3 regions of the Paraburkholderia sp. A1RI_3L genome follow, and region 2 is predicted to be linked to each of the others. Evidence: predicted binding sites of a transcription regulator. Region 2 holds the regulator's gene; each other region holds the start of a gene.
What was found. Region 2 encodes LexA, which represses DNA repair genes until DNA is damaged. Its sites were predicted from a motif close to ACTGTATNNNNATACAGT; they were not measured.

Region 1 (4,609 bases), on a different contig from region 2:
AGGCATGCCTCGATATCCCATAAACCGTCTTCGCGCTCGTAGGCCTCTGCCCGAATCGCACGCGTATGGCGCAAGTTGCGGGAGGCAGGCGGGGGAAGCGGCATGCGGAAAGGCGAGGCTGTGTTGAGAAACCCTACGATTTTAGCATAGCGGGTATTTCCCACTTGGGGAAACCCCGTGGAGGTATCGCATCACTCCTGCAGGCGTTGAGGCGCGCGAGACCGGAAGCCGAGTGCCAGATTCAGGCGCGGACTAAAAGGCTCAGCGAGGACTCCGTGAAGGGCTGGATCAAGGTTCGGGCCAGTCGTCTTCCATGCCCTTCAGGATTTTCGCGATGGTGGCGTGAGAAAAGCCACGCGCGGCCAGGAAGCGCGCCTGACGCGCCCGCTCGGCGGGCGTTTCGGGAAGCTGGCCGTACCTTCGGCGCCATACGGATTGAGCGCGCGCCAGTTCAGTTTCGCGAAGTTGGGCGCTGACCTGCTCGATAAGCGTGTCGCCCACAGCGTGCCGTTTCAGTTCGCCAACAATACGGCCGGTGCCAAGCCGGGATGCCCGCCGATGAACGAGACTCTCGGCGAAGCGCGAATCCGAAAGCCAGCCTTCCCGCTCGAGCGATGCCAGCAGCGCATCCAGTTCGCCGACGTCCTCGACGAACGGCATCAGCTTGCGGGAAAGTTCTGAACGGCTGTACTCGCGGCGAGAGAGGTAAGCCAGCGCACGCGCCTTGGGCGAACGGCCGGGGCGCTGCTGGGTGCCAGCCGATGAATTTGGGCGCGCGGTCGTGGACCGTGCGCGTTCCGAGGACCGGCTGAACGCCGGCCCATCGGTGGTGTCGTCGCCTGGATGCGCGGGGTCCGCGGCATGTGGATCAAGCCGCGCAGGCGGCGCTGGCGCGGACGGACCCTTGCGCATCACGTGACGATCACTCCTCTTCGCCTGCGACTTCGACGTCGTCCGACAGCCCCGCATCAGCCGGCATCGCAACCACGCCGAGGGATTCGCGAATACGGTTTTCGATTTCCCGGGCGATGTCCGGATTTTCGCGCAAGAATTCACGCGCGTTGTCCTTGCCCTGGCCAATGCGTTCGCCGTTATAGCTGTACCACGCACCTGCCTTGTCGACGATCTTGGCCTGCACGCCAAGATCGATGATCTCGCCCTGGCGTGAAATGCCTTCACCGTACAGGATGTCGAACACCGCTTCGCGGAACGGCGGCGACACCTTGTTCTTGACGACCTTCACGCGCGTTTCGTTACCGATCACCTCATCGTTCTTCTTGATCGAACCGATACGGCGAATGTCCAGGCGCACCGACGAGTAGAACTTCAGCGCGTTGCCGCCCGTGGTGGTTTCCGGATTGCCGAACATCACGCCGATCTTCATGCGAATCTGGTTGATGAAGATCACGAGGCAGTTCGTACGTTTGATCGTGCCGGTGAGCTTGCGCAGCGCCTGCGACATCAGACGCGCTTGCAAACCGGGCAGCGAGTCGCCCATTTCGCCTTCGATTTCGGCCTTCGGCACAAGTGCCGCGACCGAGTCGATCACGATCATGTCGATCGAACCCGAGCGCACCAGCGCATCAGCTATTTCCAGCGCCTGTTCGCCGGTGTCGGGCTGCGAGATCAGCAGTTCCGGCACGTTGACGCCAAGCTTGCTTGCGTACTGAACGTCGAGCGCGTGTTCCGCGTCGATGAACGCCGCCGTGCCGCCCAGCTTCTGCATTTCGGCGATCACCTGCAGCGTGAGCGTGGTCTTGCCCGACGACTCAGGACCGTAGATTTCGACCACCCGACCGCGCGGCAAGCCACCGACACCCAATGCGATGTCGAGGCCGAGCGAGCCGGTAGACACCACCTGGATGTTTTCCACTACCTCGCCGTCGCCGAGCCGCATGATCGACCCTTTGCCGAACTGCTTTTCGATCTGCGCGAGCGCAGCAGCAAGCGCCTTGCTCTTTTCAGCAGTCAGTCCAGCCGAGCCTTTCTTGCTTTCTTCCATGAATCGTCCTTTGCTATGATGAACGGCGTCTGAGGCAGATGTGCAGGCCGCTGCGGGACACGTTGGTACACGCGCCGCTGCGATTGCACATGAATCTCAGGCACTGTATAAAAAAACAGTAGTTTTGGCAAGCCCGGCAAGCCGGATTCTTGAGTTCGGGCTTCGTACCGGAGCCGACACTCGCCGCCGCCACGACACTTTTGGAGACCGCGCTGAGCGCCGCGCGACAACACGGCGCCGGCCCAAGCAACGCTGGGCGCATCATGCGAATTCTCATTGCCGAAGACGACAGCATACTCGCGGACGGTCTTGTCCGATCACTCCGCCAATCGGCCTATGCGGTCGACCACGTCAAGAACGGCGTGGAGGCGGATACCGCGCTGTCGATGCAGTCTTTCGACCTCCTGATACTCGATCTCGGCCTGCCGCGCATGCCCGGGCTCGAGGTGCTGCGCCGCCTGCGCGCCCGCAACTCGAATCTGCCCGTGCTGATCCTCACGGCCGCGGACAGCGTGGACGAACGCGTCAAAGGGCTCGACCTCGGCGCCGACGACTACATGGCCAAGCCGTTCGCCCTCAACGAACTCGAAGCGCGTGTGCGCGCGCTGACGCGCCGCGGCGCCGGCGGCGGACCGACGGTCGTGCGTCATGGCGCGCTGTCGTTCGATCAGGTCGGCCGCATTGCGTGCATCAACGACCAGGTGCTCGATTTGTCCGCGCGCGAACTCGGCGTGCTCGAAGTGCTGCTGCAGCGGATTGGCCGGCTGGTATCGAAGGAACAGCTCGTCGATCACCTGTGCGAGTGGGGCGAGGAGGTCAGCAACAACGCGATCGAGGTCTACGTGCACCGGCTGCGCAAGAAGCTGGAGCCGGGCGGCGTGCGCATCGCGACGGTGCGCGGGCTCGGCTACTGCCTCGAAAAAGCGGCTCAGGCGCCCGTACCGGCGTCGGCGGCATCGGCCGCGGCTTCGGCGGCTGCGCTCGGCGCGCCTGCCGCGAACGACCCATCGGCGTCGTCGAAGCCGGTAGAGGGCTCGGCAGCGAGCGTTGAAGCCGGAGAGACCTCAGCGGCAAGCGGACTCGCCGCATCCGCCGTCCCACCCCCGGCATCGGCCGCCACCGGCTCGCCCGCCGCCGTCACGCCCACCAGCAAGCCCGCAATGCCGGCAACCCATCCATATAAGTAAGGACAGCATGGCCGCGCCTCTCGATGTCCGGCGCGCTGCCGGTTCGCCCCCGCCTTCGCCGTCCGCTCCCGTACCGCTCGATGACGACACGCGCGACGCGCGCTACGAGAACCCTTTCGCGCCGCCCGACGAAACCGAGAGCGCCGCGCAGGCACGTCCGCGCTCGCTCTTCGGCGAGATTCTCGACTGGATGCTGGCGCCGCTGCTGCTGCTGTGGCCGATGAGCATCGCCGTCACCTACCTCGTGGCAAAGTCGATTGCCAACGGGCCGTTCGACCGCGCGCTGGAAACCGATGCCTACGTGCTCGCGCGGCAGATCCATCCCGTCAACGGCGTCGCCGAACTCACGCTGCCCGAGTCCACGCGTGACTTCCTGCGCGCAGACAACATCGACAGCGTGTTCTTCCAGGTGCTCGGCACGCGCGGCGAACTGGTGGCAGGCGAGCGCGACATGCCGCTGCCGCACGAAGACGATCGCCCGCAGCCCGGCATCGTCGAATTTCGCGACGACATGCTGCGCGGCAACGATATCCGCGTGGCCTACACGACCGTCGAATTTCCGCAGACGCCCGGTGCACAGCCGGTGCTCGTGCAGGTCGCCGAAACACTCGACAAGCGCCGCCAGCTGGCCAACGACATCATCAAGGGCGTGATCCTCCCGCAGTTCGTGATTCTGCCGCTCGCCATCGTGCTTGTCTGGTTCGGCCTCTCGCGCGGGCTCGCGCCGTTGCATGCGCTGCAGTCGAATATCCGCGCGCGCCGACCGGACGACCTTTCGCCGCTCGAGGCACGCCGCGCGCCACCCGAAATCGAGCCGCTCGTCACGTCGTTCAACGACCTGCTTACGCGCCTCGAACAGAACATGGAGCTGCAAAAGCGCTTCATCGCCGACGCCGCGCATCAGATGAAAACCCCGCTTGCCGGCCTGCGCACCCAGGCCGAACTCGCGTTGCGCCAGGAAGCGCCCGCGGAAGTTCATCGCTCGCTCCAGCAGATCGCGACGAGTTCCGAGCACGCGGCGCGGCTCGTCACGCAGCTGCTGGCGCTCGCGCGCGCCGAGAACCGCCTGTCCGGACAGATCTTCACGGCGGTGGACGTAGGTGAGGTGGCACGCAACGCCGTGCGCGACTGGGTGCAGGCGGCGCTCGTGAAGCAGATGGACCTGGGCTACGAAGGGCCCGACAGCGCGGACCCGAAGATCGAGGTGGAAGGACACCCGGTGATGCTGCGCGAGATGCTGTCGAACCTGATCGACAACGCGATGCGCTATACACCCGCCGGTGGCCGCATCACCGTGCGGGTACGCCCGGATGCGGCGGCGGGCGTCGTGCACCTCGAGGTCGAGGACACGGGGCCTGGCATCCCCCTCGCCGAACGCGAGCGGGTAACGGAGCGCTTTTACCGGATTCTCGGCCGCGAG
Region 2 (4,609 bases):
ATGAGCCCGGAAATGACGGGCGAAACCGAGAACGGCAGGTCGATCAGCGTAGTGAGCAGCGCCTTGCCCTTGAATTCGAATTTCGCGATGGCCCACGACGCCGCCAGTCCGAACGCGAGATTGAGCGGCACCGCGATGACGGCCGTGGTGAGCGTGAGGCGGATGGCGGCAAGCGCGTCCGGGTCGGCGAGCGATTCGAAGTAGACACCTACGCCCTTGCGCAGCGCCTCGTAGAAAACCGCCGCGAGCGGCACGGCGAGAAAGAGCGCGAGAAAAGCGAGCGCGACTGCGGTGAGGCTCCAGCGCACGAAGCGCGATTCGGTGACAGGGTCTGGCCGACGCGCGCCCACGCCGGTCGTGCCGCCCAGCTCGGTTGCGGCGCCGCCGGCGGCGCTCACGGCGCACGCCGCTCTACGGTTGCCGCTCATTGCGCACCTCCCGTCGCGGGCGATGCAGTGCCCAGCGCCGGTATCGCGCCCGGCCCCGCCGATGCAGCCGACGCACTGCGACTCGTGCGCCGCTGCAGATACCACTGCAGCGAATTGATGAGCAGCAGCATGAGGAACGACACCACGAGCATCACGACCGCGAGCGCCGTCGCGCCGGCATAGTCGTACTGCTCGAGCTTGGTGATGATGAGCAGCGACGTGATCTCGGACTTCATCGGCACGTTGCCCGCAATGAAAATCACCGAGCCGTACTCGCCGAGCGCGCGTGCGAACGCAAGCGCAAAGCCCGTCAACAGCGCGGGGAGCACCGCGGGCAACACCACGCGCCGGAAGGTAAGCCAGCGCGAGGCACCGAGGCACGCCGCCGCTTCCTCCTGCTCGCGCTCGAAGTCTTCGAGCACCGGCTGCACGGTGCGCACGACGAACGGCAGCCCGATGAACGTGAGCGCGACCAGCACGCCGAGCGGCGTGAACGCGATCTTGATGCCGAGCGGCGCGAGGAACTGGCCGATCCAGCCATTGCCCGCGTAAATGGCGGCAAGCGAAATGCCCGCCACCGAGGTGGGCAGCGCAAACGGCAGATCGACCACCGCATCGACGACGCGCTTCGCCGGGAACGTGTAGCGCACGAGCACCCATGCGACGAGAAACCCGAACACGGCGTTGATCATGGCCCCGCCCAGCGCGGCGAAGAATGTGAGCCGGTACGAGGCGAGCACACGCGGCGAGGTGACCGCGCGCACGAACTGCGCCCAGTCGAGCGTGGCCGTCTTGAGAAACGTGGCGGCGAGCGGGATCAGCACCACGAGGCTCAGATACGCCACCGTAATACCGAGCGTCACGCCAAAACCGGGCAACGCCGCCGGTTTGCGGAAGGTGAACGTCGTCATGCCAATGCTCTGTCAGGGTTGCTTCAGGGTTACATCGACGTCCGGTCATGCAGCCGACGAGGCCGGCCGCGCACGCGGACGATGATGCCCGCGCCCTGCTGCCGTTCCCGTCGCTGCGCTCTGCCGGTCGCTTTTATCGTGATACGCGTTGGTGATGCCGCGGGACTGCTCTTCGGCGCCGCGCTGCTGTGCTGCTGTGCTGCTCCCGCCGTGCTGCTCCAGCCACCGCCGTTACTGGGGCTGATAGATCGAATCGAATACGCCGCCATCGGCAAAGTGCGTCTTCTGCGCGTTCGTCCAGCCGCCGAAGGTGTCGTCCACGGTATAGAGCTTCAGCTTCGGAAACTTCTGCGTGAGTTCGGCGGGCACCTTCGTCGAACGCGGTCGGTAGAAGTTGCGCGCCGCAATTTCCTGACCCTCTTCGCTATAGAGGAAGTTCAGGTAAGCCTCGGCGACCTTGCGCGTACCGTGCCGATCCACGACCTTGTCCACCACCGCGACGGGCGGCTCGGCGAGGATGCTCACCGAAGGCACCACGATCTCGAACTTCTCCGGGCCGAATTCCTTGAGCGACAGGAATGCTTCGTTTTCCCAGGCGATCAGGACGTCGCCGATGCCGCGCTGCACGAAGCTCGTCGTCGCGCCGCGGGCGCCGGAATCGAGCACACCTGCGTTGTGATACAGCTTCGCGATGAAGTCCTTCGCCTTCTGCTCGTTGCCGCCCGGTTGGTGCAGCGCGTAGGCCCAGGCCGCCAGATAGTTCCAGCGCGCCCCACCCGAGGTCTTCGGGTTCGGCGTGACGATAGACACGCCCGGCTTCACGAGATCGTCCCAGTCCTTGATGTGCTTCGGATTGCCCTTGCGCACGAGGAACACGATGGTCGAGGTGTACGGCGAGGCGTTGTCGGGCAGGCGCTTCTGCCAGCCCTTGTCGATGAACCCCTTGTTCGCAATCGCGTCGATGTCGTAGGCGAGCGCGAGAGTCACGACGTCGGCCTGAAGCCCGTCGATCACCGAACGCGCCTGTGCACCCGACCCACCGTGCGACTGCCTGAAGGTCACCGTCTCGCCGGTCTTCGCCTTCCACTCCTTCGCGAACGCCTGATTGACGTCCTGGTACAACTCGCGCGTGGGGTCGTAAGAGACGTTGAGCAGCGTGGTGTCCGCGTGCGCCGTCGTGACGGCACCCGGTGCGCCCAGCGCTGCGGCAAGTCCGAGGCCGAGGGCGGCGATCCAGTGTTTTGCCTGGCGCTTTGCCGCCTGCGCCGCCTGTGCCACCTGTGCCGCCGCCGGCCCGGAACCGCTTGCCCTGGCGAACCCCGTTGTGTGGTTTTGCATCTGCCTGCTCCGTTTTGTGTCGTGTTGGCTTTGCGCTTGTGCCTTGCGTCTGCGCTTGTGTCGTGTCGTGGCGTGGCGGCCCGTGCGTTGCGTGGCCGGCGCTTCGAAGTGATGCGAACCAGTCTAATGAGACCCCTTCATGATTAAAAATAATCCTTCTTCATTTTTTAATACGGAAAAGTGGTAACGACGGCGGGATGGGGCGCTCCGGCGTTTTTTCGGCTGCGATAACGGCGCAATCCGGCGTTACGGCGAAGGCTCGCCGCGCGAACTTCAAGTAACGCTTGAAAAGTGCCGGATACTGTATAAAAATACAGTCACCTGTCTATCCATACAGTGGCGCCATGACCAAACTCACCGCACGACAGCAGCAGGTTTTCGATCTGATTCGCCGGGCCATCGAGCGCACGGGGTTCCCGCCCACGCGCGCTGAAATCGCCGCAGAACTCGGGTTCAGCTCGGCGAACTCGGCGGAGGAGCATCTTCGGGCACTGGCGCGCAAAGGGGTGATCGAACTGGCGGCGGGTGCGTCGCGCGGCATTCGCCTGCTGCCGGGCGTCGACGACATGCCGCATCAGTTCACGTTGCCGCACTCCAGCCTCATGCAGCTTTCGCTACCGCTCATCGGGCGTGTGGCGGCGGGCAGCCCGATCCTCGCGCAGGAACATATTTCGCAGCACTACGCCTGCGACCCCGCGCTCTTTTCGAGCAAGCCGGACTACCTGTTGAAAGTGCGCGGGCTTTCCATGCGCGACGCGGGCATCTTCGACGGCGATCTGCTCGCTGTGCAAAAACGCACCGAGGCAAAAGACGGCCAGATCATCGTGGCGCGGCTGGGCGACGACGTTACGGTGAAGCGCCTGAAGCGCCGGCCGAACGGCATCGAGCTGATCGCCGAGAACCCGGACTACGAAAACATCTTTGTGGAAGCCGGCAGTGCAGATTTCGCACTGGAAGGCATTGCGGTCGGCCTGATCCGCCCGACCGAATTCTGAACATCTGAACGCCGCCTGGAGAGATTCATGGAACGTCTTGCCCGCCTGCTGCCCTTCCGCCAGTTCGGCCGCCTTCGTCACCTGCGCACGCTGGTACCCTGCATTCCGGTCGCTTCCGCTGCTTCCGCTATCGACGCGGCAGCGGCACCGCGTACCGCGCCGCTCTTCGGCAACGAAGCGGAGTCGCTGCCGGCCTTGCCATCGGCACAACCGGCGTTCGCCCGTGTCTCGCTCAACGCCGGTGTACACAGCGAGCCCGCGCGCCGTGCCCCTGTGCGCGTCTATCACGGACCTTCCCGGCTCATCATGGTGGGAACGTTCGAGGCCGTGTGCCGCATGATCGACCATTGCATCGCCGAACAGGGCGCGGGCGCGTGAACGAGCCGGCAAAGCACGCTACGCGGCGACTCGTCGTCGCGGCCGTCGTGTTGCTCATGGTCGCAGTGCTGGGTTACGCCTATGCGTCGCCCTACATCGTGCTCGATCGGCTCAAACGTGCCGCGGACGCGCGCGACGCCGAGACGGTCAACGCCTATGTCGACTATCCCGCCCTGCGCGTGAGTCTCAAACAGCAGGTCACCGAACTGCTGATGCGGCGCATCGACGCGCAAAAGCACGGCAACCCGTTCGCCGTGATCGGCGCGATGATCGGTGCTGCGCTGATCGGTCCGCTGGTGGATGCGTACGCCACACCCGATGGCGTCGCGGCCATTCTCAATGGCATGCCGCCGCGCGGGCAGCCTGGCGAGCGGCCACCGCCGGCGGGTACATCGGGCGGCACGCCGAACCCTGAGGCCGGCAGCACCGCATCAACCGCGCCCTCTACTGGCCAGACGCCCGCGGTGCCTGCCACTCCGCAAGCGCCTAACCAGGCACCTGCCCAGGCACCCGCCCAGGCACCTACCCAGGCGCAAACGCCCCCTCCTCAGCCACCGCA
Region 3 (4,609 bases), on a different contig from region 2:
CGATCTGCTCGAACACGTCGCCATGTTCGGCCGCGAAGGGCAAGAGCGAGACGGGCAGCGTATCGAGCGTGCGCGCTAGCGTAGCCTGCTTGACCACGCGCCAGCGCCGCCCTGCTCGCTCGGCACACGCCGCGGCCAGCAGCCATGCGCCCCACGCCGTGGGGGCACAGGCGAAGCGCGCGGTGTGCCCCAGCATCGCCACGGTCGAGGCGACCCGCGAGAGCAGCGCGCGCAGGCCGCCGAAAAGACGCAGCCCCGCACCCACCTCCAGCAGCAGCGTATTGCCTTCGGCAAACGCCACGTTCGGCGTAAAGGCGAGCAACGCCAGCGCCAGTGCTTCGAGCGCCGCTTTCTCACGCGCCGGGTCGGGCGTGAGCATCACGATCTGCGGCGCGAGCGCGAGCGCATGCGAGCGCGTGTTGCCCGCGCGCACGCCGAGACGGAGCGCATCCAGATCGGGAATCAGGATGCGCACATGATCGGCGAGCACATGGCAGCGCACGTTCGCGGCGCCGTCCACCGCACCGCTTGCGACGTGCGCGGCGCCGGCCTCATGCCGGCTGTGCGGAGCGTCCGGGTTTTCGGGCTGCCGCGGGAGAGCCAGAGGCGGCTTCACCGCCTCCAGCGGCAACAGGGGCAAGGTAACTGCGATCCACAACATGATTGCTCTCGTGCCATTGACGTTGATGGCCGGACTGGGACTGCGGCGGTGGCAGCAATCCGGCCTGCAACGGCAACGTGACGAAAAGCGGCCGGGCGGGAGGCGGCCCGCGCCGCTTGAAAACGTCCACCGACAACGACGCTTCCTGAAGCCAGCGATGCCGGTCGATGGTCTCGGCATCGGGCGGCAGCATCGGCTCGCATGCGATGCGCAGCGGCGCCGCCGAAGACTGGCTGCGCGCGTGCGCCGGCCGCACGAGAAAAGCGAGCGAGCGCGAATCCTGCGCCACGACCTGCAGCCGACGCACCGCATCCGGACGCGCTTTCGCGAGCCACACCAGTACCGCGCCCATGCCTTCCTGCTTCAATGCCTGCTCAGCGGCCCAGGGGGCTTCCTCTTCGCGTGCACGCACCCAGACCACCCGTTCGAGCGCGATGCCCCACGCCTTCAGCGCACACGCATAGGGCTGCCAGGGCGGCGCCACGAACACGACGTGCTTACCGTCGCGCGCCGTGAGGGACTTCAACGCCGGTGCCACGAGCCGCATTTCGCCGATGCCGCCGTGCTCCACCAGCAGTTCGGTCAGGCTGCCGGCTGGCCAGCCCTCGCCGGGCAACAGTGCGTCGAGAGCGGCATACCCGCTCGGCACGACGCCCGCCGTCGCGCCGGCAAGCTGATCCCCTTGCCATACCTGGCTGCGCAGCCGGGACGGCAAAGCGCTCGTGGCATGGAGTGCTGCAGCCATGATTCGTGCTGATGCTCTTTCAAAAGGGGATACGCCGCCCTCCCGACACAAGCCGGGCAAGGCGGAACCGTCGCCGAACGCGCGAACCGGATACCGAAACGCGCGCCGATACCTGTATATTTATACAGTATCGAAGAAGGAACGGAAAGAGGTTTCGATAAGGAATGGCGAACGCGCCGCCAGCACAAAAAGGGCACGTAACAAGGCCCGACGCCCGCAAGGGGACACACCAGGCGATGTTCTAGCCCTTGATAAAGCCCTTCAGCGTGGCGAGCGTATCGGCGTCTTCAATGCTCTTGTCCGTACGCCAGCGCAGCATGCGCGGAAAGCGCACGGCCACGCCCGACTTGTGCCGCCCGCTCGCCTGAATGCCCTCGAAGCCGATTTCGAACACGAGCGTGGGCCGCAGGCTGCGCACCGGGCCGAACTTCTCGACCGTCGTCTTGCGCACGATCGCATCCACCTCGCGCATCTCGGCATCCGTGAGCCCCGAATAGGCCTTGGCGAAGGGCACCAGCGTGCGCACGCCGCCGGCCTCGTCCCACACGGCGAAGGTGAAGTCCGTGTACAAGCTGGCGCGCCGGCCGTGTCCGGGCTGCGCGTAGAGCAGCACTGCATCCACCGCGTAGGGATCGATCTTCCATTTCCACCACGCGCCCGCCGTCTTCGTGCGACCCACGCCGTACAGCGACTCGCGCCCCTTCAGCATCAGGCCTTCCACGCCGCGCGCGCGGCTTTCTTCGCGCAGCGCGGCGAGCGCGGCCCAGTCCGGTGCCTCGGCCGCCGTGACGAGCGGCGACAGACGCAGCGGCGGCGCGGCAACCTCGACTGCGGGCTGGCCCGGCATGCCAGGCGAGCCAAGTTTTTCAAGCCGCGCGCGACGCACTTCGAGCGGCGTGGTCCGCAGATCTTCGCCTTGCGCTTCGAGCAGGTCGTAGGCCACGAAGGTGGCCGGATAGTCGGCCAGCACCTTCTTCGTGAGCGTCTTGCGCGTAATGCGCGGCTGCAGTTGCGCGAACGGCAGCGGCACGGCGGCGCCGGGCGCCCACGCGAGGATTTCGCCGTCGATCACGTAACCGTCCGGCAGCGCGCGGCCAAGCGCTTCGATCTCGGGAAAGCGGTCGGTGATCAGGTCCTCACCGCGCGACCACAGCCACACGCATCCCGCGCGCTTGACGAGTTGCGCACGAATGCCGTCCCACTTCCATTCCACGAGCCAGTCGCTTCGCGCGCCGAGCGACGCCGGCTCGTCCTGCAACGGATGCGCGAGAAAGAACGGATACGGCAGCCCGGCGTCGCCCGCATGCACCTGCGTCGCGAGGTCCGCGCGCAACGGCTGCTGTCCGGTCTGCGCGTCGCCGTCGCGGGCGCTCTCCTGCCACGCGGGCGCGACGAGGCGCAGATAGCGCGCGGCGTCCGGCGTCTGACGCGAATCCGTCCAGCCGACCATGCGCTGAGCGACGAGCTTGTGATCGACGCCCGCTACATCGGCCAGCGCACGCACGACGAGCTGCCGCGCCACGCCCACCCGGAAGCCGCCGCCAATCAGCTTGATGAGCAGAAAACGGCCGCTCCAGTCCAGTTCGTCCCACCACGCAGTGAGCCGCTCGCGCAGCGTCTCGGGAGCCGCTCCGCGCAGGAGCAGCAGCCGATCCTCGATCCATTGCGCGAGACCGAGTTCCGTCGTGCGTGCCGCGGGCGGCAGGATGTGCGCGATGGTTTCCGCGAGATCGCCCACGGCCTCGTACGACTCGTCGAAGAGCCACTCGGGCAAGCCTGCGCGCTCGCGCGCGATCTCGACAAGCAAACGCGTGGGCACCGACTGCCGCGGCTTGCCGCCCGCGAGAAAGTACGAGGCCCACGCGGCGTCTTCGGGCGGCACCGCGCGGAAGTACGCGATGAGCGCGTCGAGCTTGTCGCGCGTGGACGTGGTGGCGTCCAGCGCCGCGTAGAGCGCAGCGAAACGCCTCATGACGGCGTGTCTCCGGAAGCATCTGCGGCGGTGTCCGGGTTCTCGCCTGCGTCCGCGCGTTCGCTGTCCTCCGCGTGGTCGCCGGCGTTGGCATCGTGCCGCGATGCCGACTGCTTTTGCGCGAGCGATGCGAGCGATGCGGGCGATTCAGGCGATCCACCCGCCGCCGCGGCATCAAGCGACTGCGCCACCGCGTCCGCTTCCACCGCGTCGCCGCCGTACTCGGTGGCGAACGCTTCGGCTTCGAGCCCTGTCTCGCGCAGCCAGCGCACGAGCGGCTCGACATGCCCGTGCGTGACGATGACGCGTTCAGCCTTCGTCGCAGCAATCGCGCTCAGAAGCCCGGGCCAGTCCGCGTGATCGGAAAGCACGAAGCCGCGGTCCACGCCGCGCCGGCGACGCGTGCCGCGCAGCCGCATCCAGCCCGACGCGAAGGCGTCGCTGTAATTGCCGAAGCGGCGCAGCCACACGCTGCCCTGCGCGGAAGGCGGCGCAACAATGAGCGCGCCCTTGAACACGTCGCGCGCCTTCGGCGGCATGTCGGCCGTGAGCCGCGTCTCGGGCAAGGCCACGCTCGCCGCGCGATACGCGCGGTTGAGCGGCTCGACCGCGCCGTGGCAGAAGATCGGGCCGATGGCGGCATCGACGCCCGCCAGAATGCGCTGCGCCTTGCCGAACGAATAGCAGAACAGCACCGACGCGCGCGCCTGCGCCGCGTTGTGGCGCCACCACGAGTCGATGCCTTCGAACACGCTGTGCGCGGGTTCCCATCGGTACACGGGCAGGCCGAAAGTGGATTCGGTGATGAAGGTGTCGCACCGCACCGGCTCGAAAGCATCGCAGGTGGGATCCGCTTCGAGCTTGTAGTCGCCGGAGACCACCCACACGCGACCGCGATGTTCGAGGCGCACCTGGGCCGAGCCGAGCACGTGGCCTGCGGGATGCAGCGATACCGTCACGCCGTTGAGGGTGAGCCGCTCGCCATACGCCACGGCTTGCAGGCTGATGCCGGGCAGTCGCGCGAGCAGCACGCCGGCACCGGCGGCCGACGCAAGGTAACGGCCGTGCCCCGCCCGCGCGTGATCGGCGTGCGCGTGAGTGATCACGGCCCGCTCCACGGGACGCCACGGATCGATATAAAAATCGCCCGCCGGACAATACAAACCTTCGGGGCGCGCAACGATCAGGTCGGCAGAAGGATTCAAGACGAAAGCTTGCGGCAGGACGTAAG

Region 1: a site for LexA is predicted at 2,105-2,122, ahead of recA (recombinase RecA). Genes of this name have one in related genera too.
Region 3: a site for LexA is predicted at 1,518-1,535, ahead of imuA (translesion DNA synthesis-associated protein ImuA). Genes of this name have one in related genera too.

Annotation. Positions count from the first base shown of each region.
Region 1 covers NZ_JARCHA010000001.1:1,056,736-1,061,344, reverse strand. Annotated here, with positions in the region: gene PXJ20_RS04970 (DUF2889 domain-containing protein) at 1-104, opposite strand, end outside; gene recX (recombination regulator RecX) at 289-969, opposite strand; gene recA (recombinase RecA) at 923-2,002, opposite strand; gene PXJ20_RS04955 (response regulator) at 2,266-3,189, shown strand; gene PXJ20_RS04950 (sensor histidine kinase) at 3,197-4,609, shown strand, end outside.
Region 2 covers NZ_JARCHA010000005.1:188,130-192,738, reverse strand. Annotated here, with positions in the region: gene cysW (sulfate ABC transporter permease subunit CysW) at 1-428, opposite strand, end outside; gene cysT (sulfate ABC transporter permease subunit CysT) at 425-1,339, opposite strand; gene PXJ20_RS16225 (sulfate ABC transporter substrate-binding protein) at 1,571-2,677, opposite strand; gene lexA (transcriptional repressor LexA) at 3,022-3,672, shown strand; gene PXJ20_RS16215 (hypothetical protein) at 3,700-4,050, shown strand; gene PXJ20_RS16210 (DUF2939 domain-containing protein) at 4,107-4,609, shown strand, end outside.
Region 3 covers NZ_JARCHA010000002.1:156,926-161,534, forward strand. Annotated here, with positions in the region: gene PXJ20_RS06810 (Y-family DNA polymerase) at 1-661, opposite strand, end outside; gene imuA (translesion DNA synthesis-associated protein ImuA) at 552-1,406, opposite strand; gene PXJ20_RS06820 (ATP-dependent DNA ligase) at 1,648-3,378, opposite strand; gene PXJ20_RS06825 (ligase-associated DNA damage response exonuclease) at 3,375-4,583, opposite strand.